Regions from separate parts of the Streptomyces sp. H51 genome, predicted to be linked through region 3. Evidence: riboswitches for the same ligand, from Rfam matches in the RefSeq annotation. Region 3 holds a riboswitch; each other region holds the start of a gene.

What was found. A riboswitch is a leader RNA that binds a small molecule or an ion and turns the genes downstream of it on or off. The one in region 3 is predicted to bind cyclic di-AMP.
Positions count from the first base shown of each region.
Region 1: it holds a riboswitch for cyclic di-AMP, as region 3 does, so the genes downstream of both, VKA29_RS10910 (M23 family metallopeptidase) here and VKA29_RS00980 (transglycosylase family protein) in region 3, are expected to answer to the same signal.
Region 2: it holds a riboswitch for cyclic di-AMP, as region 3 does, so the genes downstream of both, VKA29_RS09775 (C40 family peptidase) here and VKA29_RS00980 (transglycosylase family protein) in region 3, are expected to answer to the same signal.
Region 4: it holds a riboswitch for cyclic di-AMP, as region 3 does, so the genes downstream of both, VKA29_RS13635 (LysM peptidoglycan-binding domain-containing M23 family metallopeptidase) here and VKA29_RS00980 (transglycosylase family protein) in region 3, are expected to answer to the same signal.

Region 1 covers NZ_JAYMHD010000038.1:76,492-84,056, forward strand. The annotation lists gene VKA29_RS10895 (DNA topoisomerase IV subunit A) at 1-1,190, opposite strand, end outside; gene VKA29_RS10900 (M16 family metallopeptidase) at 1,521-2,909, shown strand; gene VKA29_RS10905 (pitrilysin family protein) at 2,906-4,294, shown strand; cyclic di-AMP (ydaO/yuaA leader) riboswitch at 4,486-4,645, shown strand; gene VKA29_RS10910 (M23 family metallopeptidase) at 4,659-5,423, shown strand; gene VKA29_RS10915 (GntR family transcriptional regulator) at 5,639-6,334, shown strand; gene VKA29_RS10920 (HPr family phosphocarrier protein) at 6,892-7,173, opposite strand; gene VKA29_RS10925 (GNAT family N-acetyltransferase) at 7,362-7,565, shown strand, end outside.
Region 2 covers NZ_JAYMHD010000034.1:91,388-98,952, reverse strand. The annotation lists gene VKA29_RS09785 (ATP-dependent Clp protease proteolytic subunit) at 96-731, shown strand; gene VKA29_RS09780 (hypothetical protein) at 739-1,047, shown strand; cyclic di-AMP (ydaO/yuaA leader) riboswitch at 1,382-1,593, shown strand; gene VKA29_RS09775 (C40 family peptidase) at 1,597-2,070, shown strand; gene VKA29_RS09770 (DUF6328 family protein) at 2,152-2,721, shown strand; gene VKA29_RS09765 (ATP-binding protein) at 2,833-3,291, opposite strand; gene VKA29_RS09760 (helix-turn-helix transcriptional regulator) at 3,506-4,366, shown strand; gene VKA29_RS09755 (DUF397 domain-containing protein) at 4,376-4,603, shown strand; gene VKA29_RS09750 (8-amino-7-oxononanoate synthase) at 4,645-5,772, opposite strand; gene bioB (biotin synthase BioB) at 5,920-7,140, shown strand; gene VKA29_RS09740 (adenosylmethionine--8-amino-7-oxononanoate transaminase) at 7,133-7,565, shown strand, end outside.
Region 3 covers NZ_JAYMHD010000011.1:92,465-100,029, reverse strand. The annotation lists gene VKA29_RS00995 (nucleoside triphosphate pyrophosphohydrolase) at 1-267, shown strand, start outside; gene VKA29_RS00990 (cytochrome P450) at 1,250-2,521, shown strand; gene VKA29_RS00985 (transglycosylase family protein) at 2,781-3,833, shown strand; cyclic di-AMP (ydaO/yuaA leader) riboswitch at 4,017-4,186, shown strand; gene VKA29_RS00980 (transglycosylase family protein) at 4,190-4,921, shown strand; gene eno (phosphopyruvate hydratase) at 5,259-6,563, shown strand; gene VKA29_RS00970 (FtsB family cell division protein) at 6,664-7,140, shown strand; gene VKA29_RS00965 (DUF501 domain-containing protein) at 7,176-7,565, shown strand, end outside.
Region 4 covers NZ_JAYMHD010000048.1:3,185-10,749, forward strand. The annotation lists gene VKA29_RS13615 (aspartate aminotransferase family protein) at 1-429, shown strand, start outside; gene VKA29_RS13620 (helix-turn-helix domain-containing protein) at 529-1,158, shown strand; gene VKA29_RS13625 (DUF6126 family protein) at 1,155-1,274, shown strand; gene VKA29_RS13630 (tyrosine-protein phosphatase) at 1,318-2,115, opposite strand; cyclic di-AMP (ydaO/yuaA leader) riboswitch at 2,627-2,805, shown strand; gene VKA29_RS13635 (LysM peptidoglycan-binding domain-containing M23 family metallopeptidase) at 2,810-3,850, shown strand; gene VKA29_RS13640 (SGNH/GDSL hydrolase family protein) at 4,075-4,860, shown strand; gene VKA29_RS13645 (PhzF family phenazine biosynthesis isomerase) at 4,994-5,887, shown strand; gene VKA29_RS13650 (MBL fold metallo-hydrolase) at 6,033-7,226, shown strand; partial or broken gene VKA29_RS13655 (IS5/IS1182 family transposase) at 7,244-7,357, opposite strand.

The DNA of each region.
Region 1 (7,565 bases), on a different contig from region 3:
GTCAGCAGGCCCTCCACCAGGTGCAGGCGGTCGCGCCGCTTGCTGCGCCGGAACTCGCTGCGGCGCCGCACGACCTCGAAGCGGTGGTCGAGGTAGACCTCCAGCAGTTCCTTGAGGCCCAGGGTCAGCGGCTGTCCGTCCACCAGGGCCACGTTGTTGATGCCGAAGGACTCCTCCATCGGCGTCAGCTTGTACAGCTGCTCCAGGACGGCCTCCGGCACGAAGCCGTTCTTGATCTCGATGACCAGGCGCAGGCCGTGCTCACGGTCGGTGAGGTCCTTGACGTCGGCGATGCCCTGGATCTTCTTCGAGCCGACCAGGTCCTTGATCTTGGCGATCACCTTCTCCGGGCCGACCGTGAAGGGCAGTTCGGTGACGACCAGGCCCTTGCGGCGCGCGGTGACGGTCTCGATGGACACCGTCGCCCGGATCTTGAACGTGCCGCGGCCCGTCTCGTAGGCGTCCCGGATGCCGGAGAGGCCGACGATGCGCCCGCCGGTGGGCAGGTCGGGGCCGGGGACGTGCTTCATCAGGGTGTCCAGATCCGCGTTCGGATAGCGGATCAGGTGGCGGGCGGCCGCGACGACCTCGGACAGGTTGTGCGGCGGCATGTTCGTCGCCATGCCGACCGCGATGCCCGAGGAGCCGTTGACCAGCAGGTTCGGGAAGGCGGCCGGGAGTGCGACCGGTTCCTGCTCCTGGCCGTCGTAGTTGGGCGCGAAGTCGACGGTGTCCTCGTCGATCGACTCGGTCATCAGGCTGGTCGCCGCGGCCTGACGGCACTCCGTGTACCGCATGGCGGCCGGCGGGTCGTCGTTGCCCAGCGAGCCGAAGTTGCCGTGGCCGTCGACCAGCGGAACGCGCATGGAGAAGGGCTGGGCCATGCGCACCAGCGCGTCGTAGATCGACGCGTCGCCGTGCGGGTGCAGCTTGCCCATGACCTCGCCCACCACGCGGGCGCACTTCACATAGCCGCGGTCGGGGCGCAGGCCCATCTCGTTCATCTGGTAGACGATGCGGCGGTGCACCGGCTTCAGGCCGTCCCGGGCGTCCGGCAGGGCCCGGGAATAGATGACCGAGTACGCGTACTCGAGGAAGGAGCCCTGCATCTCGTCGACAACGTCGATGTCGAGGATCCGCTCCTCGAACGCGTCGTCGGGCGGCGGGGTCTTCGTGCTGCGGCGGGCCATCGCTGCCGGCTCCTCCTGGTATCTGTCGCTCGCTTGCGGGGCTGCGCGTAGCCGCCCCTGCGGCTCACTCGTGCTGGAGCGTTTGACGGGATCTGACGCGGACCATTGTGGACCGCGGCACTGACAGCCTGCGCCGGGACCCGGTGCCGGCGGTCCGGCCGACACCCCGTGCCGCGCCGACGCGGCTGCCCGCAGGCTAACGCGATCCGCTGTGGGCGTACGCCGTCCGGGAACTTCGCCCCGGCTCCGCCCGCTTGCATACAGTGGCAGGACCGGCAGGAAAACCGCGATGCAGGCACCGCATCCGCGATCGAAGGGACGTACATGCCCATGGGTCACACGGCCACAGACCAGGCAGGCTCCGGGGGCCTGACAGCGACCGAGCACCGCCTGGCCAACGGGCTGCGCGTGGTGCTCTCCGAGGACCACCTGACCCCGGTCGCGGCGGTGTGCCTCTGGTACGACGTCGGCTCGCGCCACGAGGTCAAGGGCCGTACCGGCCTGGCTCACCTCTTCGAGCACCTGATGTTCCAGGGCTCGGCGCAGGTGCGGGGCAACGGCCACTTCGAGCTGGTGCAGGGCGCCGGCGGCTCGCTCAACGGCACCACGAGCTTCGAGCGCACCAACTACTTCGAGACCATGCCCGCCCACCAGCTGGAGCTCGCCCTCTGGCTGGAGGCCGACCGCATGGGCTCCCTGCTCGCCGCCCTGGACGAGGAGTCCATGGAGAACCAGCGGGACGTCGTCAAGAACGAGCGCCGCCAGCGCTACGACAACGTGCCCTACGGCACCGCCTTCGAGAAGCTGACCGGCATGGCCTACCCGGACGGCCACCCCTACCACCACACCCCGATCGGCTCGATGGCCGACCTGGACGCGGCGACCCTGGAGGACGCGCGCGCGTTCTTCCGCACCTACTACGCGCCGAACAACGCCGTCCTGTCGGTCGTCGGCGACATCGACCCCGAGCAGACGCTCGCCTGGATCGAGAAGTACTTCGGATCCATCCCGGCACACGACGGCAAGCCCGCGCCCCGCGACGGCACGCTGCCCGACGTCATCGGCGAGCAGCTGCGCGAGGTCGTCGAGGAGGAGGTGCCGGCCCGCGCCCTGATGGCGGCCTACCGGCTGCCGCACGACGGCACGCGCGAGTGCGACGCCGCCGACCTGGCGCTCACCGTCCTCGGCGGCGGCGAGTCCTCCCGCCTGTACAACCGCCTCGTCCGGCGCGACCGTACGGCCGTCGCGGCCGGCTTCGGCCTGCTGCGGCTCGCCGGGGCGCCCTCCCTGGGCTGGCTCGACGTGAAGACCTCCGGCGACGTCGAGGTGCCGGTCATCGAGGCCGCCATCGACGAGGAGCTCGCCCGGTTCGCCGAGGAGGGCCCTACGGCCGAGGAGATGGAGCGCGCCCAGGCCCAGTTGGAGCGCGAGTGGCTGGACCGGCTCGGCACGGTCGCCGGCCGCGCCGACGAACTGTGCCGGTACGCCGTCCTCTTCGGCGACCCGCAGCTCGCCCTGACCGCCGTGCGGCGCGTGCTCGACGTGACGGCCGAGGAGGTGCGGGACGCCGCCAGGGCGCGCCTGCGCCCCGACAACCGCGCGGTGCTCGTCTACGAGCCCGTCGCCGCCGAGGTCGCGGAGGCCGCGGACCCGCCCGAGGACCCGGAGGCCGAGGCCACCGTGGAAGGCACCGACGTCAACGAGGAGGCGGCCAAGTGACCGAGCTCGCCACGATGGAGTTCCACCCCCGGCCCCGCGCGGGCGAGGCCAGGCCCTGGGCGTTCCCGGCCCCCGAGCGCGGCACGCTCGACAACGGGCTGACGGTGCTGCACTGCCACCGCCCCGGCCAGCAGGTCGTCGCCGTGGAGGTGCTCCTGGACGCCCCCCTGGACGCCGAGCCGGCCGGCTTCGACGGCGTCGCCACGATCATGGCCCGCGCCTTCTCCGAGGGCACCGACAAGCACTCCGCCGAGGAGTTCGCCGCCGAGCTGGAGCGCTGCGGCGCCACCCTCGACGCGCACGCCGACCACCCCGGCGTCCGCCTGAGCCTGGAGGTGCCGGTCTCCCGCCTGGCCAAGGCGCTCGGTCTGGTGGCCGACGCCCTGCGGGCGCCCGCCTTCGCCGACAGCGAGGTCGAGCGGCTGGTGCGCAACCGCCTCGACGAGATCCCGCACGAGCTGGCCAGCCCCGCCCGGCGCGCCGCCAAGGAACTGTCGAAGGAACTCTTCGCGGCGGACTCGCGGATGTCGCGCCCGCGCCAGGGCACCGAGGACACCGTCTCCGACATCGACTCCGCGGCCGTACGCGCCTTCTACGAGAAGCACGTCCGCCCCGTGACCGCCACCGCCGTGGTCGTCGGCGACCTCACCGGCATCGACCTCGACGCCCTGCTCGGCGACACCCTCGGCTCCTGGACCGGCCCGGCGGCCGAGCCGCGCCCGGTGCCGCCGGTGATCGCCGACGACACCGGCCGCGTCGTCATCGTCGACCGTCCCGGCGCCGTCCAGACCCAGCTGCTCATCGGCCGGGTCGGACCCGACCGGCACGACCGTGTGTGGCCCGCGCAGGTGCTCGGCACCTACTGCCTGGGCGGCACCCTCACCTCCCGCCTGGACCGCGTGCTGCGGGAGGAGAAGGGCTACACCTACGGCGTGCGCGCCTTCGCCCAGGTGCTGCGGTCCGCGCCGGACGGTTCGGGCGCCGCGATGCTCGCCATCAGCGGCTCCGTGGACACCCCGAACACCGGCCCCGCGCTGCACGACCTGTGGACGGTGCTGCGCACCCTGGCGGCGGAGGGCCTGACCGACGCGGAGCGTGACGTCGCCGTGCAGAACCTCGTCGGCGTCGCGCCGCTGAAGTACGAGACCGCGGCCGCCGTGGCGAGCACGCTGGCCGACCAGGTCGAGCAGCACCTGCCGGACGACTTCCAGGCGACGCTGTACCGGCGGCTCGCCGAGACCGGCACCGTGGAGGCCACGGCGGCGGCCGTGAGCGCGTTCCCGGTGGACCGCCTGGTGACCGTCCTCGTCGGTGACGCGTCCCGGATCAAGGAGCCCGTCGAGGCCCTCGGCATCGGCGAAGTGACCGTCGTGCCCGCCGAGTAGCCGCACCCGCGGGCGGGGGCCCCGGTGACCGACGGGTCACCGGGGCGCTCTTGTGCCCGAATTGAGGCGGAGGCTGCCCGTCTGCCCTGTGGCATGCGCTACAAAAGCGGTCTTCCGTTTGGGGATGGAGAGGCGGCCCGTTTAGCGTCTTCCGGGCTGTTCGTCAGGCAGTGCGCCGCACCCGCGGCACCGGACAGCCATCGCCGAGTCCCCGTACGGCGCGAGCCAGGGGAGCCGGGGACCCACGTCCCTGGGGTGAATCGGACGCCCGCGCCGCGGCGAGGGGGCCCGTAGGAGACCTTCCTGCTCCGAACCCGTCAGCTAACCCGGCAGGCGAGAGGGAAGGAAAGGACCAGCCACACACATGGCGTTCACCTGCGCCACCGGCAAGCACCGCCGCCCCAGCCGTCTCAGGAGCACCACCGCGCGCGCGGCGGGCATGGCGACCCTCGCGACCACCGGTGTCGTCGGCGCTCTGGCCGCCCCGGCGCTCGCCGCCGACAACACGGTCGAGCGGACCGGCCTGCTCCCCGTCGTCAGCCTCGGCGACGCGGTCGCCGAGAAGATCGACGCCCAGGCGGAGGCCCAGCAGCAGGCCGCCGAGGACGCCGCGATCGAGAAGGCCGCCGAGCGGGCCGCGCGCGAGAAGGCCGCCGCGCTGGCCGCGCAGGAGCGCGAGGCCAAGGCGCGCGCCGCCCGCGAGGCCGAGCGCGAGCGCCTCAACGCGTTCACGTCGCCGATCGCGCACTCGTACGTCTCCACCGGCTACCGCACCGGCGGCTCCGTGTGGTCCTCCGGCAGCCACACGGGAATCGACTTCCACGCCGCGAGCGGCACGGCGGTGCACGCCGCCGGAGCCGGCACGGTCGTCGAGGCCGGCTGGGGCGGGGCGTACGGCAACCAGGTCGTGATCAGGATGGCCGACGGCATGTACACCCAGTACGGCCACCTGTCGTCCATCGCCGTCTCGGTGGGCCAGACGGTGGCCCCGGGACAGCGGATCGGCCTGTCCGGCGCCACCGGCAACGTGACCGGACCCCACCTGCACTTCGAGGTCCGCACCACCCCCGAGTACGGCTCGGACGTCGACCCGCTCGCCTACCTGCGCAGGCACGGCGTGAACCTCTGAGGACGGATCACCGGTCCGCCGCAACTCCGCTCCGACCCGAGCCCCGGCCCACCGGCCGGGGCTTTCGGCGTTCCGTCTCCCCGGCCGTCCGGCCCGTTGACCAAAAAATATCCCTGGATTCCGGCCCGCCGTCGGAAATTCCGGCCCATTGCATTAGAGTCACTGAACACACGTCAATCGTCGACGTTTCACGGGGATTAATGCGGAGGTCGGTCATGCGCATTCCCGCGCACTCGGTGTGCACGGCCATTCGGGACGACATCGTCGCGGGTGTCCACGAGCGCGGCGGCCGGCTCACCGAGGAAGTCCTCGCCCGCCGCTACGGCGTCTCCCGCGTCCCCGTCCGCGAGGCCCTGCGCACGCTGGAGGCGGAGGGCTTCGTGGTGACCCGGCGGCACGCGGGCGCGTGCGTCGCCGAGCCGACCGAGCAGGAGGCCGCCGACCTGCTGGAGATGCGCGTGCTGCTGGAGCCGCTGGGCGCCGCGCGGGCCGCCCAGCGGCGCACCGAGGCCCACCTGAAGGTGCTGCGCGGCCTGGTCAGGCTGGGTCAGGAGCGCGCCAGGAGGGGCAACAGCGACGACCTGCGCTCGCTGGGCGGCTGGTTCCACGAGACGCTCGCCCAGGCCTCCCGCAGCCCCGCGCTGACCTCGATGCTGACCCAGCTGCGCCAGAAGATCTCCTGGATGTACGCCGTGGACGCGCCGGCCGACCCGATGGAGTCCTGGGCGGAGCACGGGGCGATCGTCGACGCGGTGGCACGCGGCGACGGTGAGCGCGCGCGGGCGGTCACGGCGCTGCACACCGAGCGCTCCACCACCGCGCACCGGCTGCGCTTCGGCGGCGGGGCGGACCGCGCCGACCGTGTGAGGAACTCGCAACATCCCGTAAACATGTCTGGCCTGCGGTATTAACATGCGCGCCGTATACAAAGAGCAGATATTCAGCCGGGCTCTATTTCTGCTGCCCTTTTCCGTGCGCGCCGTGAATTCCCGCCCGCGCGCCTTCCGCATGTCCGCGTGACGAATACCGCCATCCGATCAGCCGCCATCCGATCACCCGCCATTGCGTCCGGCCTCCGGCCCGTGAACGACAATTCCACGGACCCGCCGACTTCACGCGCGCCCGCCCCACGCCAGGGGCACCCGCCCGTTCCGCGGCGAAGCCGCCCGGATCCGGCCCGCACCACGCTCGCACCACGCCCGGGACTGCCCGGGACCGCCCGCGCTCGGTCCGCGAGCCGGCGAGTCGCACGCACCCGGCTCGGGGGAGAGGGCGGCACAGCCGCACACCGGCGGGGGATGGTGGAACCGCCCCGGCCCGTCCTGTGCCACGGCGGCGCCGCCCGTACCCGCCCCGTCCCACGACGAAGCCGCTCCCGCCCCGCGCTACGGCGAATCGGCCCCCGCCCCACGACGAAGCCGCGCCGCCCCCTGCGGGGTGACGCGGCTCCGTGTGGTCCTGGCGGGGGTCAGACGGTCTCGGGGAGTTCCTCGAGGCCCTCGGAGACCAGCTTCGCCAGCCGGTCGAGGGCGACGTCGGCCCCGTCGGCGTCGGAGGCGAGGACGACCTCCTGGCCGCCCTCGGCGCCCAGACTCAGGACGGCCAGCATGGACGCCGCGTTGACGGGGTCGCCGTCGGCCTTGGCGATCGTGACCGGGACGCCGGTGGCCGCGGCGGCTCGGACGAAGATGGAGGCGGGGCGGGCGTGGAGGCCCTCTGCCCAGCCGATGTTGACGCGGCGCTCAGCCATGTGATGCTGCCCTTCGATTCTCAGGGTTGTCTAGACCAGTTTCCCACACCGGGGAGCGTGCCAGGAGGGGGCGTCCGACCCTTCCCGGAGTGACCTTCGGACCGCGGCCTCGGCCCGACCGTCCTCCTCGGCGGTTCACCACAGAGTGCCTCGCGCCGTCGTCGGAAGCGAGCCGTACTCTGGGGCCCATGCAGACCTCGCCGGACCGGCACGAATACCCCGACCACTGGGAGGCCGACGTCGTGCTGCGCGACGGCGGCACCGCGCGCATCCGCCCCATCACCGCGGACGACGCGGATCGCCTGGTCAGCTTCTACGAGCACGTGTCGGACGAGTCGAAGTACTACCGCTTCTTCGCGCCCTACCCGCGACTGTCCGCCAAGGACGTCCAC
Region 2 (7,565 bases), on a different contig from region 3:
TCCATCATAACGTCATGTACGTCCTGTACATTTTTTGCAGAGACAGCTCCGGGGGGAAGCTCCGGGGACAGCTCTGTCGCGAGGAGGGGTATGCCATGACCCGACCGTCCGCCCGCCACGTCCTGCCCGAGTTCACCGAACGGACCTCGTCCGGGCCCGGGTCGACGGATCCGTACGCGAAGCTGCTGGAGGAGCGGATCCTCTTCCTCGGCACGCCCCTCGACGACACCGCGGCGAACGATCTGACGAGCCGGTTCATGTACCTCGAGCACAAGGACCCCGGCCAGGACATCGCGCTGTACATCAACTCGCCGGGCGGCTCGTTCAGCGCCATGACGGTGCTCTACGACACGATGCGGTACCTCTCCTGCGACGTGCGGACGACGTGCCTGGGGCAGGCCGCCGCCACGGCCGCGGTGCTGCTGGCCGCCGGGACTCCGGGCAAGCGCTCCGCACTGCCGGGCGCGCGGGTGGTGATCCGCCGGCCCGCGCTCGCCGAGCCGGTGCGGGGCCAGGCGAGTGATCTGGCGGTGCGGGCGGAGGAACTGACGCGCAATCGCCGTCTCGTGGAGGAGATGCCGGCCCGGGCCACCGGACACAGCCGGGAGAAGATCGGCGCCGACATCGAGCGGGACCGGGTCTTCGACGCCCGACAGGCGGTGGACTACGGCCTGGTGGACCGGATCGTCCCCGGCCGCCGGGCCTCCTTCGTCCCGCCCGCCGGGAGGTGAGCGGCCGGTGATCCCTCCCGAACTCCCGCCGCTGCCCGCGCTGACCCGCGCCGAGGGCGAGCTGATCGACCGTTACCTCGACGTGGTCGACCTGCTCGGCCGCATCAATCCGGCCCACCACGGCGACACCTACCGCGGGCTGCGGGCCGCGCAGGCACTGGTGGCCCGGGCGGCCGAACTGCGTGACGCCCTCGCCCTGATGCACCAACGGGGCGAGACCGAACTGCACGCCCCCACCCTGGCGCGGGCCCTGCGGGTGCTGGACGGCGAGCGGCGCACCGCCCGGGTCACCGTGCCTCCGCAGCCCGGCACTTGAGGCATCCGCCGGGCCCGGGCGGCGGTCGCCCGGCGCGGTGTCCGGACCGGCGCCGAAACGGACCAAACGGCGTACCGCCTTCCGGACTAGACACACCTCCTCTTTTTTGACCGGTCGAGTTGCGCAACCGGCCCGACCGGAAGGCGGAATGAGGCATTTCTTCGCTGGTCCGGGCCGCTTCGCAGGTGATGACGCGCGTCCGAACACAGGGCTGCCCACCCGAACGGGTGAGTGGTGAGTAACAACACAAATCCCCGTTTCCGTTGGGCTTTTCGGACATCCGTGAGCCAAGATCCGTGTCTGACGACAAGCCCCCGCCGCCGCGGCGGGGCGATCCGGGCGGACGCCGAGTCCTGCCGCCGCCCGGATGACCGGTCGACAGGAGTGGATCGGCAGGAGTGGAGGACCCGAGCACGACGGGTCGCCGGAACGGTCACGCCATGACCGGGCCGAGCAGCCCTTGGGGTGAAGCCGCGCGAGCGGCCGGGCAACTTCGCCAGCCCGAATCCGACAGGTCATCCTTCACAGGCGGCTGACGAAGGGTTGCGCATGACTGCGCTCAATCGTGTCCCGTCGCTGATCGTCCGGGCCGGCACGGCCTCGGCCCTCACCATCGCCGCGGTGGGCGGCTCGGTCGTGGTCCCGGGCTTCAGCTCCGACGCGGCCGCCGCGACGCCCGCGACGAAAGCACTTCAGATCGCGGCTTCCAAGAAGGGTTCGCCCTACCGGTGGGGCGCCACCGGTCCGCACCGGTTCGACTGCTCCGGGCTCACGCTGTACTCGTTCAAGAAGGCGGGCAAGAGCCTGCCGCGTACCGCGGCCCAGCAGTACAACAAGACCCGCCACATCTCCGCCAAGAGCCGCAAGGCCGGAGACCTCGTGTTCTTCCATTCGGGTTCGTACGTCTACCACGTCGGCATCTATGCCGGAAAGGGGAAGATCTGGCACGCCCCGAAGACCGGGGACGTGGTGAGACTGCAGAAGATCTGGACGAAGAGCGTCTGGTACGGCCGGGTCAGCTGATCCTTGCGTGCGGTGGCGGCGCCCTGACACGCCGCCACCCCACGAGGCGTGACACGGCCCTGGGCGGTTACCCGTTCAACCATGGCCGACCACGTCCCCTGCACCGCACGCAACGAGACCCCGCTGGAACGCGCCGACCGCAATTTCGGCGAACTGCTCCAGGAACTGCGCGTCACCCAGACCGGGGTGCAGATCCTCTTCGCCTTCCTGCTGACCCTGGCCTTCACCCCGCGCTTCCCGTCCCTCGACCCGGTGCAGCGGGCCACCTACGTCACCACACTGCTGCTCGCGGTCCTCGCCGCCGCCCTGTTCACCGCGCCGGCCGCGCTGCACCGCTCGCTGTTCCAGCGGGGCGCCAAACCGCGCGTCGTCCAGGTGTCCTCACGGCTCGCCACCACCGGCATGGGTGTGCTGGTGCTGGCGTTCACCGGGTCGGTGCTGCTCGTGGTGGACGTGACGACGGGCCGGGCGGGCGGGGTGGCCGCGGGCGCGGCGACCCTGTGCGTGTGCCTCGGCCTGTGGTGGCTGCTGCCCCGCCTGGTGCGGCGGGCGGGCCTGTCCGCCGAGCAGCAGGCCGCGCCCGTCGTCAGGCAGCCGGGACCGCCGCGCGACGCGGCCGTCCACCGCGAGCCGCCGGTACGGCGCCGCTGAGCCCCTCTGCCGAGGCCGGTGACGCCGCCGAGCCCCTCGCCCGAGGCCGGTACGGCGCCGCCCCACGCCCGAGGCGAACACGGCGCCGCTGTCCTCCTCGCACAGGCACCGTTACGACTCCTGCTGGCCGGCCGCCGGCACCGGCCGCGCCGGCACCTTCCACGGCAGTTCGATGGAGACGGTCTTGCCGCCCTCCCGGGTGGGGCGCACGCACAGCCTGCCGCCGCACTCGGCGGTCAGCCAGCGGATGATCACCAGGCCGCGGCCGTTGTCCTGCTGGACGGCGGCGGGCAGCCGCTTCGGGAACCGGGGGTGGCTGTCGGTGACACCGATGCGCAGTTGTTCGTCGCGGTCGAGTTCGAGTCCGACGGTGAAGGTGGGCGACTGCCCGAGGGTGTGCTGGACGGCGTTGGTGGCGAGCTCGGAGACGATCAGCCGGACGGTGTCGGCCACCTCCGTGTGCGGCGCCAGGCCCCACTCCACGAGGGTGTCGATCGCGTAGGTGCGGGCCGCGCAGACCGAGGCGGGATCGCTCGGCAGGGTGACGGATGCTTCCAGATGGTCTGCCATGGCGACGTCGTCCCTTTCCCACGGGACCGCTGGTCCGACACGGAGCGGATGGTTCGAGTACGGTCCCGGACTGGTGCTTGGCCGTCAGACTGCCATCACCGCACCGGCCACGGCTGGCGATCCACCGAGATATGCATATATCTGTCGCTCAAAGCGGTGAACTCTGCCACGAGAGACCGTATCGGGGCGCCTCATGAGGAGTAAGGAGGGACCCATGCAGCACGGTCCCGCGGTGCGCCGCAGGAAGCTGGGCGCCGAACTGCGCGCGCTGCGCGCCGAGGCGAGGCTCACCAGCGGTGAGGCGGCGCGGCTGGTGGGCTGGCACCAGTCGAAGATCAGTCGTATCGAGACGGGCACCAGCGGGGTGAAACCGGCCGATGTGCGGTTGCTCCTGGACGCCTACGGGGTGTCCGATCCGCGGCTGCGCGATCTGATGCTGGTGCTGGCGGGCTCGGACGAGAACACCGGCCGGCACCACTGGTGGCACGCCTATCGCGGCATCCTGCCGCCGGACTACAGCGACTTCATCAGCCTGGAGTCCCAGGCCGACGCGATGCGCACCCTGGAGACGTCGGTGGTGCCGGGGCTGCTGCAGACGCCCGAGTACGCGCGGGCGGTGACCCGGGCCGCGACCCGCGGGCTGGACGACGCGGGGCTCGACGCGCTGGTCGAGGTGCGCCTGGCCCGGCAGAAGGTGCTGCGGGCCGACCCGCCCCTGGAGTTCAGCGCGGTGCTGGACGAGGCGGTGCTGCGCCGGGAGATCGGCGGGCCCGAGGTCATGGCGCGGCAGCTCGAACGGCTGGTCGAGGCGGCGCGCCTGCCGCAAGTGCGGCTGCAGATCCTGCCGTTCGGCGCCGGAGCGCACGTCGGCGTCACCGGATCTTTCGTTATTTTCTCATTTTCGAGCACTCCTGATCTGGATGTGGTCGTTCTCGACCACCTGACGAGTAGCCTCCACTTGGAACGGAAAGAAGACCTCCAGGCCTATGCGGAGGCCTTCAACTCCCTTCAGATCCAAGCCCTTTCGCCCGAGGACACATTGGATTACCTCGCCGGCACAGTCGTCGGCGGGTAAGGAGGCACCATGTCAGCACTGCCTCGGAACGTCCCCTTCAGCACCGTTCCGCACGGCGTGCGGTGGCTGCGCAGCAGCTACAGCACCGGCGCGAACAACTGCGTGGAGACGGCGGCGCCGCGGTCCGGCCCGTGGGCCGGTCTGCTCGCCGTCCGAGATTCCAAGGAACCGGCCGGGCCCGCGCTGCTCTTCTCGCCGGGGAGCTGGGCAGGCTTCACGGCCGCGTTGAAGCGCTGATCAGATCCGCCTCGTGCGGAGCCCGGCCGTGTCACGCCGACTCATGGTCGAGTCCCGCCGATCACGCGCACCGCGTGTTCGATCTGCGCCTCGGAGAGGTCCGCGCGGGCGGTCAGCCTGAGCCGGGAGACGCCGTCGGGCACGGAAGGAGGACGGAAACAGCCCACGGCCAGCCCTGCCGCCCGGCAGTCGGCCGCCCACCGCACGGCCCCCTCCGGGGACGGCGCGCGCACGGAGACGACCGCGGCGTCCGGCCGTACCGCCTGCAGGCCTTCGGCCGTCAGACGCGCGTGCAGGTCGGCCGCCACCGCGCGGGCCCGCGCCGCCCGCTGCGGCTCGCGGCCGAGCAGCCGCACGGCCGCCAGGGCGGCGCCCGCGGACGCGGGGGCCAGCCCCGTGTCGAAGATGAAGGTCCGGGCCGCGTTCACCAGGTGGTCGATCACCCGGGCGGGACCCAGGACGGCGCCGCCCTGGCTGCCGAGCGACTTGGACAGCGTGACCGTGACCACGACGTCGTCGGCGCCCGCGAGCCCCACCGCGTGCGGCGCCCCGCGGCCGCCGTCGCCGAGGACGCCCAGCCCGTGGGCGTCGTCGACGACCAGCCCGGCGCCGTGCTCCCGGCAGGCCGCCGCGAGCCCGGCCAGCGGCGCCGCGTCCCCGTCGACCGAGAAGACCGTGTCGGACACGACGACGGCCGCGCCCCGGTGCGTGCCCAGCGCCTTGCGCACCGCCTCCGGATCGGCGTGCCCGACGACCTGGGTGGTGCCCCGGGCCAGCCGGCAGCCGTCGATCAGCGACGCGTGGTTGCCCGCGTCGGAGACGATCAGCGAGCCGTGCGGCGCGAGCGCGGTGACGGCGGCGAGGTTGGCCGCGTAGCCGGAGGAGAAGACGAGCGCCGCCTCGAAGCCGCAGAAGGCGGCCAGCTCGCGCTCCAGCTCGGCGTGCAGTTCGGTGGTGCCGGTGACCAGCCGGGACCCGGTCGCGCCACCGCCCCAGACCCGCGCGGCCCGCGCCGCGCCCTCGGCGACCTCGGGGTGACGGGCCAGGCCCAGGTAGTCGTTGCTCGCCAGGTCGAGCAGCGGCGAATCGGCCGGACGGGGGCGCAGGGTCCGCACGAGTCCGGCACGCCGGCGCAGTTCCGCCTGCTCGTCGATCCAGCCGAACGCCATGGCTCCTCCGGGGCATTTGTAGGCAGTGGACAGACCCTAGCCGGACGTGCCCCGGCCCATGATGTGGCGATACCCACACATCGAAGTGTCTCCGTTGTTCAAACTCTCCTTGGCCCCGGGCGGCCTCGTAGGACAGGATCGGCTCTCATGGACCTGCTGAACACGCTGGTGGACAAGGGGCTTCGGCGCGAACTGCCGACCCGCGAGGAAGCTCTGGCCGTCCTCGCCGCTTCCGACGACGACCTGCTCGATGTGGTGGCCGCGGCCGGCAAGGTGCGCCGGCACTGGTTCGGCCGACGGGTCAAACTCAACTACCTGGTCAACCTCAAGTCCGGACTGTGTCCGGAGGACTGTTCCTACTGCTCCCAGCGGCTCGGCTCCAAGGCCGACATCCTGAAGTACACCTGGCTCAAACCCGACGAGGCCTCCCAGGCCGCCGCGGCCGGTCTGGCGGGCGGCGCCAAGCGGGTCTGCCTGGTGGCGAGCGGGCGCGGGCCGACCGACCGCGACGTGGACCGTGTCTCGGACACCATCAAGGCGATCAAGGAGCAGAACGAGGACGTCGAGGTGTGCGCGTGCCTCGGCCTGCTCTCCGACGGCCAGGCGGAGCGGCTGCGGGAGGCCGGCGCGGACGCCTACAACCACAACCTCAACACGTCCGAGGGGACGTACGGGGAGATCACGACCACGCACACCTACGCCGACCGCGTGGACACCGTGCACAAGGCGCACGCGGCCGGCCTGTCGGCCTGCTCGGGCCTGATCGCGGGCATGGGCGAGACCGACGAGGACCTGGTGGACGTGGTCTTCTCGCTGCGCGAGCTGGACCCGGACTCGGTGCCGGTCAACTTCCTCATCCCGTTCGAGGGCACCCCGCTGGCCAAGGAGTGGAACCTCACCCCGCAGCGCTGCCTGCGCATCCTGGCGATGGTCCGGTTCGTGTGCCCGGACGTCGAGGTCCGCATCGCGGGCGGCCGCGAGGTGCACCTGCGCACGATGCAGCCCCTCGCCCTGCACCTGGCCAACTCGATCTTCCTCGGGGACTACCTGACCAGCGAGGGCCAGGCGGGCAAGGCCGACCTGGAGATGATCGCCGACGCCGGGTTCGAGGTGGAGGGCAGCGAGCAGGTGACCCTGCCGGAGCACCGGGCGGCGGCGGCCGGCGGAGGGTGCGGGTCGCACGAAGGCGCGGGATGCGGGTCGCACGAGGGCGCCGAGGGCGCCGGGTGCGGGTCGCACGAGGGCGGAGGTGTCTGCGGTACGGCCGCGACGGCCGCCCCGGCCGCGCCGACGGCCGCCGAACCGCGCACCGACCTGGTCGCGGTACGCCGTCGCGGCGCCGGAACGGACCTCGCGCCCAATGCCTGACCTGCCCGTCGCCGAACTGCTGGAACTCGACCGGCGCCACGTGTGGCATCCGTACGGTCCGATGCCCGGCCGCGCCGAACCGCTCGTCGTCGGGTCGGCGGACGGGGTGCGGCTGCGCATGGCCGACGGCTCGGGCGAGCTGGTCGACGGCATGTCGTCCTGGTGGTCGGCGATCCACGGCTACAACCACCCGGTGCTGAACGAGGCCGCCCGCGAGCAGCTCGGCCGGATGAGCCACGTGATGTTCGGCGGGCTCACCCACGAGCCCGCCGTACGCCTGGCGAAGCTGCTCGTCGACATCTCGCCGGACGGCCTGGAGCACGTCTTCCTCGCCGACTCCGGCTCGGTGTCGGTGGAGGTGGCGGTCAAGATGTGCCTGCAGTACTGGCGCTCGCTGGGCCGCCCCGGCAAGCGGCGGCTGCTGA
Region 3 (7,565 bases):
GCGGTCGAGAAGCGGCGCACCTCCCTGACCGACGGCGTCCCGCTCGGCCAGCCGGGCCTCGCCCTCGCGTCGAAACTGGCCTCCCGGGTGCGCACGGCGGGACTGCGGGTGCCGCCACCGGACGGCGAGGGCATCGGCTACGACCTCCTCGCGATGGCGGTGCGCGCGGAGGCGGAGGGCGTCGACCCCGAGGCGGCGCTCAGAGCGGCGGCCCGCGCCTACCGGGACGCGATCCGCGCGGCCGAGGGCACACCGGCGGAAGGCTGACGCCTGCGGGGCCGGCCTGCGAGGCCGGCCTGCGGGGCTGACGTCACCGGGCGGTACCGCGGAGGGCCGGGCGCCCTACCGCCCCCGTCCCGGCGGCCGTGTCACTCGGGTGCGGTGTGCCCGATGCCGTCGGCGCGCTCCCGGAAGGAGGGCGCACGCCGTCCGGGCCCGGCCTGCGGCGCGCGCCGACCGTGCGCGCCGCAGGTGCGGGCGCGGTCGCGACGGCGAGGCGGGCGCAGGCACGCGGCCCGGTGGCGGCCCGCGATCCGCGGGGCCCATGCGTCGCAGAGCGTGCCCGCCGGGGGTGGGGCCGGCCACGACGCCGCGGCCCGCCGGTGAGACCGGCGGGCCGGTCGCCGGTGCCACGGGTCGGCAGCGTGGCGCCTACAGCACAAGGGGGCCCGGGGCGGCACGGGCCTCGGGCCTGCGGGGACGACATTCGTTCGGCTGTCGTGGGGTGTCGCGCCTGCGGCGACGGGATTCGTCCGGCGGCCGTGGGTGACGGGCCGATGGGGACGCGCACCCGCCCCGCGCCCGCACCGCCCGGCCCCGGGCTCGCCCCGTCCCGCGCCCGCACCGCTCCGCCCCGCGTCCGTGCCGACCCGCGGCTGCACTCCCGCGTGTCCGCTCCGCCCCGCGTCCGTGCCGACCCGCGGCTGCACTCCCGCGTGTCCGCTCCGCCCCGCGTCCGTGCCGACCCGCGGCTGCACTCCCGCGTGTCCGCTCCGGCCCGCGTCCGTGCCGACCCGCGGCTGCACTCCCGCGTGTCCGCTCCGGCCCGCGTCCGTGCCGACCCGCGGCTGCACTCCCGCGTGTCCGCTCCGGCCCGCGTCCGTGCCGACCCGCGGCTGCACTCCCGCGCGCCCGCCCCGCCCCCGCGCTCGTGCCGACCCCGCCCCGCCCCCCTCACCCCCGGCGCCTGCCGGTGTCGCCCGACGGGGCGAGGGCACGGGGTCGGGTGGGCGGCGGATACCGTCGAGGAGTGACCGACCAGCCCACCGCCGACTCCGCCGCCCCCGAACTCTTCAGCTGGGAGTTCGCCACCGACCCCTACCCGGCCTACGCCTGGCTGCGCGAGCACGCGCCCGTGCGCCGCACGAGGCTGCCCAGCGGGGTGGAGGCATGGCTGGTCACCCGGTACGAGGACGCCCGGCAGGCCCTCGCCGACCAGCGGCTGAGCAAGAACCCGGCGCATCACGACGAGCCCGCGCACGCCCGGGGCAAGACCGGCATCCCCGGGGAGCGCAAGGCCGAGCTGATGACGCACCTGCTCAACATCGACCCGCCGGACCACACCCGGCTGCGCCGGCTGGTCAGCAAGGCCTTCACCCCGCGCCGCGTGGCCGAGTTCGCCCCCCGGGTGCAGGAGCTCACCGACACCCTCATCGGGCGGTTCGCCGGCCGCGGCCACGCCGACCTCATCCACGAGTTCGCCTTCCCGCTCCCCATCTACGCGATCTGCGACCTGCTCGGCGTCCCCCGCGAGGACCAGGACGACTTCCGGGACTGGGCGGGGATGATGATCCGTCACGGGGGAGGCCCGCGCGGCGGGGTCGCCCGGTCGGTGAAGAAGATGCGCGGCTACCTCGCCGACCTCATCCACCGCAAGCGGGCCGCGCTGCCCGCCGAGCCCGCCCCCGGCGAGGACCTCATCTCCGCCCTGATCCGCGCCTCCGACCACGGCGAGCACCTGACGGAGAACGAAGCGGCCGCCATGGCCTTCATCCTGCTGTTCGCCGGTTTCGAGACGACCGTCAACCTCATCGGCAACGGGACCTACGCACTGCTGACCCACCCCGCCCAGCGATCCCGCCTCCAGCACTCCCTCGCCTCGGGCGAGCGCGGCCTGCTGGAGACCGGCGTCGAGGAACTCCTGCGCTACGACGGCCCGGTGGAGATCGCCACCTGGCGGTTCGCGACCCGGCCGCTGAGCATCGGCGGGCAGGACATCGCCGCCGGCGACCCCGTGCTGGTCGTCCTCGCCGCGGCGGACCGGGACCCGGAGCGGTTCGCCGAGCCGGACACCCTCGACCTCGCGCGCCGCGACAACCAGCACCTGGGGTACGGCCACGGCATCCACTACTGCCTCGGCGCCCCCCTCGCCCGCCTGGAGGGCCAGACCGCGCTGTCCACGCTGCTGACCCGGCTGCCGGACCTCCGGCTCGCGGCGGAACCGGCCGAGTTGAGGTGGCGCGGCGGTCTCATCATGCGCGGACTGCGCACCCTGCCGGTCGACTTCACCCCGCTCGGGTGAGCCTTCGCCGCGCCTTGGACGGACGTTCGCCGCGCCTTGGACGGACGTTCGCCACGTCTCGGACGAGCGTTCCCGTGTCCTGGGCGAACGGGTCCGCGGCCCGAGAACATGACACACGCTCAACTCTGTGATCTTCACGTGATCTGTGCGGCATTAACTTGTGACAAGTGATCCTCTGCCTATACCTTCACCCATCAACGCGGCTGCTTCGCGCACCGATTGCCGCGTGGGTCACCGCTGTCTCGCGAAAGGTCTCCGCATGCTCTCCGGGAACGGTCGTCACCGTCGCCCCCGCCAGGCTCCGGCTCTCCTCGTCGCGGCCGGAGTGACCGGCTCCGCCATCGCCATCCCGCTCCTGGGCGCCTCCGCGGCGAACGCCGCCGACGGTTCGACGTGGGACAAGGTGGCGGAGTGCGAGACCGGCGGCTCGTGGAGCGAGAACAGCGGCAATGGCTTCTCCGGCGGCCTGCGGCTGTCCCAGGAGGACTGGGAGAAGTACGGAGGCCTCGACTACGCGCCGAGCGCCGACCTGGCCAGCCGCAACCAGCAGATAGCCGTCGCCGAGAAGATGCTCGCCGACCAGGGCGTCGGCGCCTTCGCCACCTGCGGGCTGACCTCCGGGCTCGACAAGGACAAGGGCGCGGCCGACATCGACACCGGGATCGGTGACAACTCGTCCGACTCCACCGGCACCACCGACTCCACCGGCCTGTCCAACGGCTCGTCCGGCGCGTCGGGTGACGCGTCCGGCGGTGGTTCCGGCGTGTCCTCGCCGTCGGACGCCCTGTCCCGCGCCTCCGTGTCCCCCCGGGCGCCGAAGGGCTCCTCCAGGGCCACGGACAAGCCCGCCAAGTCCGACAAGTCCGCTTCGCCGTCCGCATCTCCGTCCGTGTCGCGGACGTCCGACGGCTCACCCGACGAAACGGTCGAAAGCGACGACACGGACAACTCGGAGCGGATGGTGGGCTCCTGGAACCTCGTCGACACCGGCTCCCTCGCCGCCGACGGCGACACCGGCACCGGCCGCCACCGCGGCGGCAGTGCCGAAGAAGCGGCGAACGGCCGCTCCACGGAAGCGTCCTCGGGCCGTCATGCCGCTCGCGCCGACGACGCCGACGGCGGCGACGCCGACGACGGCGACGTCTACACGGTCCACACCGGCGACACCCTCGCCTCCGTCGCGGACACGCTCGACGTCGACGGCGGGTGGCGCGAGCTCTACACCCTGAACAAGAAGGCGATCGGCGCCGACCCGGGCCACATCGTCCCCGGTCAGACCCTGCGAGTCGGGGCGGAAACGGGCGAAAACTAGCGGGAGTTGACGTCCGCTTTCGCTGTGGAATGTCCGGTTTGGCGAAAGTGTGGGATGAGTCTCAGAGGCCCTGATCGTCTTTGAAATCCGGTGGATTCCGTGTCTACGGTCATGACCGCTCGCCAACGCGGGCCCCGGCTGCCGCAACGCCGAATCCTGCCAGCGGCCGTCCGGGAACAGTCGTCGCGTCAAGCGCCGTAGGCAGGAGCGGGGGAACCAAGGTAGGCGCCGGGCCCGGCCCTTGAGGGGTGGGAACGGCTAGGGGTGGAGCCGCGCACCGCGAGGTGCGCGGCCGGGCAACTCAACCGGCCCGAACCCGACAGCTCACCTCGCAGGCGTCGGTGAGGGGATCAACCATGCTGTTCTCCGGCAAGGGCAAGCACCGTCGTCCGACCGTTCTCCAGCGCTCCACCCGCGCCGTCGCCGTCGCCGGTGTCACCGGCGCCGCCGTCGCCGCCCCGCTGCTGGCGGCCGGCAACGCCTCCGCCGCCACCGCCTCCGAGTGGGACGCCGTCGCCCAGTGCGAGTCCGGCGGCAACTGGTCCATCAACACCGGCAACGGCTACTACGGCGGTCTGCAGTTCTCCGCCTCCACCTGGGCCGCGTACGGCGGCACGCAGTACGCCTCCACGGCCGACCAGGCCGGCAAGGCGCAGCAGATCGCCGTCGCCGAGAAGGTCCTCGCCGGCCAGGGCAAGGGCGCCTGGCCGGTCTGCGGCACGGGCCTGTCCGGCGCCTCCTACGACGGCGCGGCCGGGGCGCCCTCCTCGTCGCCGTCCTCGTCGTCCTCGTCCTCCTCGTCCTCCTCGTCGAGCGGCGGCACCGCCTCCCGCTCCACCGAGCAGCAGGGCGCCTCCCGCTCCACCGAGCGCCCGGCGGTGACGTCGCAGAAGACCGTCACCACCCCGACCGGCAAGAAGGTCGAGAAGGGCGACGGCGAGTACAAGGTCGTCAAGGGCGACACGCTCTCCTCGATCGCCGCGGAGCACGACGTCAAGGGCGGCTGGAAGAAGGTGTTCCGGCTGAACAAGGACATCGTCGAGGACGCCGACCTCATCTACCCGGGCCAGCAGCTGCACCTGAAGTGACAGCCGTCCGGTAGCCGGATCACGGGCCCCCTCGGCCGCGTCCTGCACAGTGGACCGCCGTGGGGCCGTCCCCCCGGTCCCATGGGCTCCCCGCCCCGGTGCGTGTTCCCCCGTACGCACCGGGGCGGGGTTTTTCTCTGCCCTCGACGCCCGGTGTGCACGCGCTGTTCACCGCGCTTTGTTCCGGGGGTGAACAATAGGTACCGTCTGACCTTGTCCACGGGACGGTCGGTCGGCTGCCGACGGTCCCGGGACGGTTAGGCTCTAGTCGCAAGGCTGCAAGACGGGCCGTCAGGCCCAAGTGCCCCGCACTACCAGCGTCACATCCACGAAGGAGATGCTCGTGCCGTCCATCGACGTCGTCGTAGCCCGGGAAATCCTGGACTCCCGAGGCAATCCCACGGTCGAGGTCGAGGTCGGCCTCGACGACGGCAGCACGGGTCGTGCCGCCGTCCCCTCCGGCGCCTCCACCGGCGCCTTCGAGGCCATCGAGCTCCGTGACGGCGACCCGAACCGTTACCAGGGCAAGGGTGTCGAGAAGGCCGTCCTCGCCGTCATCGAGCAGATCGGCCCGGAGCTGGTCGGCTACGACGCCACCGAGCAGCGCCTGATCGACCAGGCGATGTTCGACCTGGACGCCACCGACAACAAGGGCTCGCTCGGCGCCAACGCCATCCTCGGCGTCTCGCTCGCCGTGGCCCACGCCGCCTCCGAGGCCAGCGACCTCCCGCTCTTCCGCTACCTGGGCGGCCCCAACGCGCACCTGCTCCCGGTGCCGATGATGAACATCCTGAACGGCGGCTCGCACGCCGACTCCAACGTGGACATCCAGGAGTTCATGATCGCCCCGATCGGCGCGGAGTCCTTCTCCGAGGCCCTGCGCTGGGGCACCGAGGTGTACCACACCCTCAAGAAGGTCCTGAAGTCCAAGGGCCTGGCCACCGGCCTGGGCGACGAGGGCGGCTTCGCCCCGAACCTCGGCTCCAACCGCGAGGCCCTCGACCTCATCCTGGAGGCGATCAAGGAGGCCGGCTACACCCCCGGCGAGCAGATCGCCCTCGCCCTCGACGTCGCCGCCTCCGAGTTCTACAAGGACGGCAAGTACCTCTTCGAGGGCAAGGAGCGCTCCGCCGCCGAGATGACGGAGTACTACGAGGAGCTCGTCGCGGCCTACCCGCTCGTCTCCATCGAGGACCCGCTGTTCGAGGACGACTGGGCCGGCTGGAAGGTCATCACCGACAAGCTCGGCGACAAGGTGCAGCTGGTCGGCGACGACCTGTTCGTCACCAACCCCGAGCGGCTGGCCCGCGGCATCGAGGAGGGCACCGCCAACGCCCTGCTGGTCAAGGTCAACCAGATCGGCTCGCTGACCGAGACCCTGGACGCGGTGGAGCTCGCCCAGCGCAACGGCTTCAAGTGCATGATGTCCCACCGCTCCGGCGAGACCGAGGACGTCACCATCGCCGACCTGGCCGTCGCCACCAACTGCGGTCAGATCAAGACCGGCGCCCCGGCCCGCTCCGAGCGCGTCGCCAAGTACAACCAGCTGCTGCGCATCGAGGAGATCCTCGACGACGCCGCGGTCTACGCCGGCCGCAGCGCCTTCCCGCGCTTCAAGGGCACCCAGGTCTCCAAGGGCTGACCCCGGCACGGCCGCTCACGAGCCGGTCGTACGTACGTCCCCGTACGCGGTCCCGTACCGTGTGCGGGGACGTACGCGCGTGTGAAGGGGAGGCGGGGACATGGCCGGCAGGGACCGCGACCGGTTCTCCACCACGACCAGGATCAAGCTGCTCGGCGAGCAGACGGCGGCCCGGGTCTACCGCTCGCAGACCAGACGCCAGGCCCGCCGCTCCCGGCTGACCAGCCGGGCGGCGCTGCTCGCCCTCGTCGTGTGCACCCTGGTCGTCGCGCTCGCCTACCCGATACGGCAGTACGTCTCCCAGCGCGCCGAGATCGCCGACCTGGAGCGGCAGAAGCAGCAGGCCCGGGAACGGGTCGGGCAACTGCGCGACCTCAAGGCACGCTGGCAGGACGACGCGTACGCCGAGCAGCAGATCCGGCAGCGGCTGCACTACGTGATGCCGGGCGAGACGGGCTACGTCGTGATCGACCCGGACGCGGCCCGGCAGTCCCGCACCGGCCGGACGGCGGCCGACCGCTCCTGGTACTCCAACGTCTGGTACGGCGTCGACAGGTCCGACGCCGCCGCCCACTGACCCGACCGACACTCGAGAGAGACTTTCGCACAGGCATGGAAACGCCCCCGCCGACCACCCCGCGCACCGAGCCCACCGACGCGGACGTCGAGGCCTTCAAGCAGCAGCTCGGGCGGCCGCCGCGCGGACTGCGCGCGATCGCGCACCGGTGCCCGTGCGGGCAGCCGGACGTCGTGGAGACCGCGCCGCGGCTGCCCGACGGCACGCCCTTCCCGACGCTGTACTACCTGACGTGCCCGAAGGCGAACTCCGCCATCGGCACGCTGGAGGCCGAGGGCGTGATGAAGGAGATGACCGAGCGGCTGCGCACCGACCCGGAGCTGGCCGCCGCCTACCGCGCCGCGCACGAGGACTACATCCGGCGCCGCGACCGGATCGAGGAGCTGACCGGCTTCCCGAGCGCGGGCGGCATGCCGGACCGGGTG
Region 4 (7,565 bases), on a different contig from region 3:
GAGAACGAGCAGATCGTCGCCAACGCCCGGATGACGGGCGACCGCCTGAGGTCCCGGCTCGCGGCGCTGACCGACAAGTACGAGCTGCTCGCCGACGTCCGCGGCCGCGGGCTGATGATCGGCATCGAGTTCGGCCGGCCCAGGTCGCTGAAGCTGCGCAGCCGGTGGGCCATGCTGCAGGCCGCCCGCAAGGGGCTGTTCGCGCAGATGGTCGTCGTTCCGCTGCTGCAGCGCCACCGCGTCCTCACCCAGGTCTCCGGCGACCACCTGGAGGTCATCAAGCTGATCCCGCCGCTGATCATCGGCGAGCCGGAGGTGGACCGGTTCGTGGCCGCCTTCACGGAGGTGATGGACGAGGCGCACAATGGAGGCGGGCTGATGTGGGACTTCGGCAAGACGTTGATCAAACAGGCCGTCGCCAACCGCTAGCCCGGCCGCCGGTCGAGCAGTCCCTGCCACCGGCCGAGCACTCTTTGCCTCTGAGGCAAGAAATTTGCCCCAGAGGTAAAGCTGCGGCTCAATGGGGGTATGAGCTCCCCGGAAGCCGAGTTCGAGCAGCCGGCGGGACCGGTGGCAGATCTGCCCGCCGTCGCGCCGCAGCTCCGCGCCCTGCGCCGCCGCGCCTCCCTCACCCTGGAGGCCGCGGCCCGCGCGGCCGGACTGTCCCCGGCCCACCTCTCCCGGCTGGAGACCGGGCAGCGGCAGCCCTCGCTGCCGGTCCTCCTCGGGCTCGCCCGCATCTACGGTACGACGGTCTCCGAGCTGCTCGGCGAGACGGTCGCCGACCGTAACGCCGTGGTGCGCGCCGTCGACATGGAACCCACCGCCGCGGGTGGCTGGACCTACTGGCAGGCCGGCGCCTCCGGCCGGGGCATGCAGGCCCTGCGGGTCCACGCGCCGTACGGCACCCAGGGCGACATCGTGCGCGTGCATCCCGGGGAGGAGTGGCTGTACGTCCTCACGGGGCGGCTGTGGCTGCGCCTCGGGGACGCCACACACCGGCTCGGTCCCGGCGACAGCGCGCACTTCGACTCGCTGACGCCGCACCGCATCGCGGCGCTGGACCCCGAAGGGGTCGAGCTGCTGTTCGTCCACACCCTGTTGCAGAGTCCCACGGCCGCGCTGTGCCTGGGCCCGACCATCGGAGACATGCCATGAGCAATTACGAGGAGAAGTTCCCGCGCTCCCTGTGGATCCGCCTCATCATCTACATCGCGGCGGGCCACCTCTTCGCGGGCTTCATCTACCTGCTGTTCTCGGTGGGCGCCAAGTAGCCCGCCGCGTCCTGGGCGGCAGCCCGCCGCGTCCTCGGCGGCGTCAGTCGAGCAGGCGCTCGCGCAGCCGCTCCCGGACCGCCGGAGTGACGCCGAGTCCCTGCGCCAGGTAGGGCTCGACGCCGCCCCACGTCTCCTCGATGGTCTCGAAGGCCGCCGCCAGGTACTCCTCGCGCGCCTCGAACAGCGGGCTGAGCAGCTCCATGACCTCGGGGGAGTAGGCCGAGGCCGAGCTGTCGCCGCGCTGCACCCGGTAGCGGCGGTGCTTGGCGTTCGACTCCAGGTAGTCGGCGAAGATCGCATCCCGCTCCACGCCCACGGCGAGCAGCGTCACGGCGACGGACAGGCCCGCGCGGTCCTTGCCCGCGGCGCAGTGCATCAGTGCGGGCACGCTGTCCTCGGCCAGCGCGCGCAGCACGCGCGTGTGCTCGCCGGTGCGCTCCTTGATGAGCAGGCGGTAGGAGCCGATCATGCGGCCGGCCGCCTTGCCGCCCCCGAGTATCTCGCGCAGCTGGTCGAGGTCTCCGTGCCGGACCATCTTCCAGAACTCGGCGCCGTCCGCCGGGTCGCTCAGCGGCAGGTTCACATTGCGCACGCCCGGCAGCTCGACGTCCGGGCCCTCCAGCTTCTGGTCCGCCGCGTTGCGGAAGTCGAAGACCGTGTGCAGCCCCAGCGAGGCGAGGAAGGCGGCGTCCTCCGCGGTGGCGTGCGCGAGGTGGCCGCTGCGGAACAGCACTCCGTGGCGCACCCGTCGTCCGTCCACCGTCGGCAGGCCTCCCACGTCGCGGAAGTTGCGGACTCCTGCCAGCTCGGGCTCGGTCGACGGAATCTGCTGCGTCACGGGGGCTCCTCCCAGCCGTCCCCGCCGGCGCTGCTCGTCGACGGGCACCTCCTTGACGATACGACACGCACACCCCCGCTCAGCAGGGGTGTGCGGACTGCCCCCTGGGAGTCCATGGCGATTCCGTGGCGAGTCGGTGGCGAGAGTGCACGAATGCCGCGAAACGATTCATGTGTCCCGAAGGTGTTTCCCTGCCGCATCGCCCTTGTCTGAGTCTTCTGTCCGAATTGGCGCTTTGGGTGGATTTCATTCCAACTCGCTCCGGAATGAGGAATGCTGGCGCGAGGTCGCGTGAGCATCGTCATATCGGTCACCGTGAGTCGCCCGTCATGTTCACGTAATGCGTGGTGCTTTTCAAGGAATTTGGCTGCTGGAGCCGGCTCGGAATCGACGGAGGGTGACCGCGGATTCCGGTAAGGGATCAAGGGAAACGTGCGCCTGGCGCGACCTCTTGCTTGTCCCTTCGTGTCGTGGTCGCTTACGTTCGCCACGCAATCCGGGCGGACGCCGAATCCTGCCGCCGCCCGGAATCCCGCACACTCACCCGTGCACGGCAGGAGCGGGGGACCCACAGGTAGAACCGCCTGTCCGGTCTCCGGAACAGGCTTGGGGTCAAGTCGCGCCCACAACGCGGCCGGACATCTCCAGTCCGCACCCGACAGCTCACCTCGCAGGCGCCGGAGAGGAATTCGTCATGCCCGCGAAGGGTAAGCACCGCCGCCCCAAGTCCCAGCGCTTCACCCGCTCCATCGCCGTCGCCGGAACCGGCGGCGCCGCCCTCGCCCTCCCCCTGCTGGGGGCCACCGGCGCCCACGCCGACACCGGGCAGCCGGTTTCGCAGAAGACCGTGCGGTCCCTTTCCGGCGCCGAGAAGACGGCGGCCGAGGGGAAGAAGGCCGCGAAGGGGAAGGCCGCGAACAGTGCGCGGGTGCGGACCTATTCGGTGCGCGAGGGCGACTGCCTCTCGAAGATCGCCGAGGAGCGGGGCGTCCGCGGCGGCTGGAAGAAGCTGTACGCGGACAACCGCCAGGCCGTCGGCGACGACCCGTCGCTGATCCACCCCGGCCTGAAGCTCGTCATCGGCAAGAAGGCCACGAGCGGCGCCACCAAGTCGTCGTCCTCCTCGTCGTCCTCGTCGTCCTCTTCGTCGTCTTCATCGCCTTCGTCCTCTTCGCCGTCTTCGTCGGCCTCTTCGTCGGCCTCTTCGTCTTCGTCCTCCTCTTCGGCTCCCGCGCCTTCCGCCGGCTCCCCGTCCTCCTCCTCCGACGCGTCCTCCGCGCAGCAGGCGACGGTCACCCAGGCCGCCGAGTCCACCGGCACCTCCAGCGGTTACACCCTCCCGGTAGCCGGGTCCGGCGTCGGCACCGGATACCGCGTCGCGGGCAGCATGTGGTCCAGCGGCTACCACACCGGCATCGACTTCGTCGTGCCGACCGGCACCTCGCTGAAGGCCGTGGGCGCCGGCACGGTCGTCTCCGCGGGCTGGGGCGGCGCCTACGGCAACCAGGTCGTCATCCAGCTGGCCGACGGCTACTACGCCCAGTACGCACACCTCTCGCAGCTCTCCGTCTCGGCCGGCCAGACCGTCACCGCCGGCCAGCAGATCGGCCTCTCCGGCGCGACCGGCAACGTGACCGGCCCGCACCTGCACTTCGAGATCCGCACCACGCCGAACTACGGCTCCGACGTGGACCCGGTCGGCTACCTCCGCTCCAAGGGCGTCGCCGTCGGCTGACGGCTCCCCGACCGCCCGGCACGCCGCCGAGGGCCGGACCCCGATCCCCGGGTCCGGCCCTCGGCCGTCGCCGGGCGCGAGGACGGCTTATTCCGGGTTTGGCGAACAATTTAGGCGTGGCTTATCTCACCGTTCGTCAAGCCCTCCCTACGGTCGCGTAGGTCACATTGAACGGTGAATCATGACCTGCTGTGGCAGACGATTCGAAGAGTGACAGCAGATCAGTGATCGGGTCGTACGTCGCGGTGGGGGACAGCTTCACCGAGGGCGTCGGCGACCCGGGTCCCGGCGGGGCGTTCGTCGGCTGGGCGGACCGGTTCGCGGTGCTCCTCGCCGACCGGCGGCCCGAGGGCGACTTCACGTACACGAACCTCGCCGTGCGCGGCAGGCTGCTCGACCAGATCGTGGCCGAGCAGGTCCCGCAGGCCGTCGAACTCGCCCCGGACCTGGTGTCCTTCTGCGCGGGTGGCAACGACATCCTCCGGCCCGGCACCGACCCCGACGAGGTCGCCGAACGCTTCGAGCGGGCGGTCGCACGGCTCACCGAGGCCGTCGGCACCGTCATGGTGACGACGGGCTTCGACACCCGTGGCGTGCCGGTGCTCAAGCGCCTGCGCGGCAAGATCGCCACCTACAACGGCCATGTGCGGGCCATCGCCGACCGCTACGGCTGTCCCGTGCTGGACCTGTGGTCCCTGAAGTCCATCCAGGACCGCCGGGCCTGGGACCACGACCGGCTCCACCTCTCACCCGAGGGGCACACGCGGGTGGCGCTGCGGGCCGGGCAGGTCCTCGGCGTGGAGGTGCCGGCCGACCCCGAGCAGGCCTGGCCGCCGCTCCCGCCGCGCGGCACCCTCGAGATCCGGCGGGACGACGTGCAGTGGGCGCGCGAGTACCTGGTGCCCTGGATCGGCCGGCGCCTGCGGGGTGAGTCGTCCGGCGACCACGTCCAGGCGAAGGGGATGCTGTCCCCGTACGACATCAAACTGCGGATCGAGTCGGTCGCCTGACCCGGCGCTCCGGCGCGTCCCGGGCACGCGCCGCCGACCGGCGACTCCGTACGCAGTACCCCGTCACTCGGTACCCCGTATTCCGTACGGCCGGCCGGGAACAGCCGGTCGGCGGGCGGTGTTCTGCCCGTACATGACGACGAGCGACGCCACCGCGACGGGTGTGCTGCACTACACCGCCTTCTCCGACGACCCCGCCGGGGGCAACCCGGCCGGGGTCGTCCTCGACGCGAGCGGTCTCGGCGACGCCGCCATGCTCGCCGTCGCCGCCGAGGTCGGCTACTCGGAGACCGCGTTCCTGACCCCCGGTCCACAGCGGCCCGGCACCGACCCCGGACGGGTCTTCACCGTGCGGTACTTCAGCCCCAGGGCGGAGGTGCCGTTCTGCGGGCACGCCACGGTCGCGGCCGCCGTCGCCCTCGCCGAGCGGACCGGGCCCGGCGAGCTGCTGTTCGTGACGCAGGCCGGCGACGTCCCGGTGTCGGTGGCGGCCGGGCCGTCCGGCGCCCTGCGCGCGACCCTGACCAGCGTCGAGCCGTACGTCGCCGACGCGGCCGCCGACGACGTCGCCGAGGCCCTGGCCGCCCTGGACTGGCCCGCCGCCGACCTGGACCCGGCGCTGCCGCCGCGCATCGCCTTCGCGGGCGCCCGGCACCTGGTGCTGGCGGCGGCCGGCCGCGCCCGACTGGCCGCCCTGGACTACGACTTCGAGCGCCTCACCGCCCTGATGAACCGTCTGGACCTGACCACTCTGCAACTGGTCTGGCGGGAGCGCGAGGACGTCTTCCACGTCCGCGACCCGTTCCCCGTCGGCGGTGTGGTGGAGGACCCCGCCACCGGTGCGGCCGCCGCCGCGCTGGGCGCCTACCTGCGCACCCTCGGCGCGGTCGCCCCCGAGGCCCGCCTCACCCTCCATCAGGGCCATGACCTGGGGCGGCCGTCCACGCTCACGGTCGACCTGCGGGACGGGGACCCGCGCGTCCGGGTGAGCGGGACGGCGGTGCCCATGCCGGGGGCGCGGTCCTGAAGACGGCATCGCCGGCGGCGGCCGGTCCGTACCGGCCGCCGCATCTTTGGTCTTTCCTTGGAAAGCCCCCGCCGGGCCCGGTGAACCGGGCGTCGTCGGCGGGGCCGACCATAATGGAAGGCCTCCGATCCGACCTGGAGGTCCCGTGTCCGGTTCCCGTCATCTGCGCTCCGGGCTCCGCGCGCTGCGGCCCGCGGCCTTCGGCGCGGACCCGAGCGGTGAGCGCCTCGCGCGCATCCGCAGATCACCGCACTTCAAGGACGGCGTCTTCCAGAACCCCGGGGGTGTCGCGCGCACCCGGCCCTCGGGTTCGACGCTCGACTTCGCGAAGGTCTTCTTCGACCGGGACGAACGGCCCCGCCGCGCTCCCCGGGGCACCGTCCCGGTGCACCCCACCACCCTCGCCGACACCGCCGCGCCGCCCGCCACCGGACTCAGGGTGACCTGGATGGGCCACTCCGGCGTGCTCGCCGAGATCGACGGCCGGCGGGTGCTGTTCGACCCGGTGTGGGGTGCGCGCTGCTCCCCGTTCTCCTTCGTCGGTCCCCGGCGGCTGCACCCGGTGCCGTTGCCGCTGGCCGCCCTCGGGCCGGTCGACGTCGTCGTCGTCTCGCACGACCACTACGACCACCTGGACATGCCCACGATCAAGGCGCTGGCGGACACGGACACCGTGTTCGCCGTGCCGCTCGGCGTCGGCGCCCACCTGGAGCACTGGGGCGTCTCCGCGACCCGGCTGCGCGAGCTGGACTGGCACGAGGAGACGAGGGTGGGCGGGCTCACGCTCACCGCCACCCCGGCCCGCCACTTCTGCGGCCGCGGCCTGCGCAACACCCAGCACACCCTGTGGGCGTCCTGGGCCGTCGCCGGCGAGGAGCACCGGATCTACCACAGCGGCGACACCGGCTACTTCGAGGGCTTCAAGGACATCGGCGCCGCGCACGGCCCGTTCGACGTCACGATGATCCAGGTCGGCGCGTACAGCGAGTTCTGGCCGGACATCCACATGACGCCCGAGGAGGGCCTGCGGGCCCACCTGGACCTCCAGGGCGGCGCCCCGGACGGGGTGCTGCTGCCGATCCACTGGGGCACCTTCAACCTCGCCCCGCACGCCTGGGCCGAGCCGGGGGAGTGGACGCTGGCCGCGGCCGAGGAGGCCGGCCAGGCGGTGGCGTTCCCGCGGCCGGGCGAGCCGTTCGAGCCGAGGGGGAAGCTGCCGGTGGAGGCGTGGTGGCGGGCGGTGTCCGGTCCGATCGCCCGTCCGTGGCGCCGTCCCCGGAGTGCTCAGGGCGTGGTCGAGACGAGCAGGGGTGATCTCGACCTCGCGGGTGAGCGGTAACGTCGGCCGGGGACCAGCTCGGCCGGAGCGCGGATCTTCGCGTGGGACCGGTTCACCGCCTCCTGGCCCGCGGACAGGGTCTCCCCGCTGCCCCGGTGCGGGATGCGGACCCTGCCGCTGACGCCCCGGTAGGCCGGCCGCCCATCGGGCCCCGGCCGTCATGATCGTCCGCAAGGCCAACCGCCTTTGTGCCGTGCGAATCGTCGCACCGGAAAATATCCCCGCTCGCCTTCCACGGCCAAGCGCCGTGAAAGCACGACACCGGCTGCTTCCTTTCGCGGGTACGTGCTCACAAAAGGCGTTCCGGGCGAGGCGTATTCGGTTTTTCCGTCATCACGC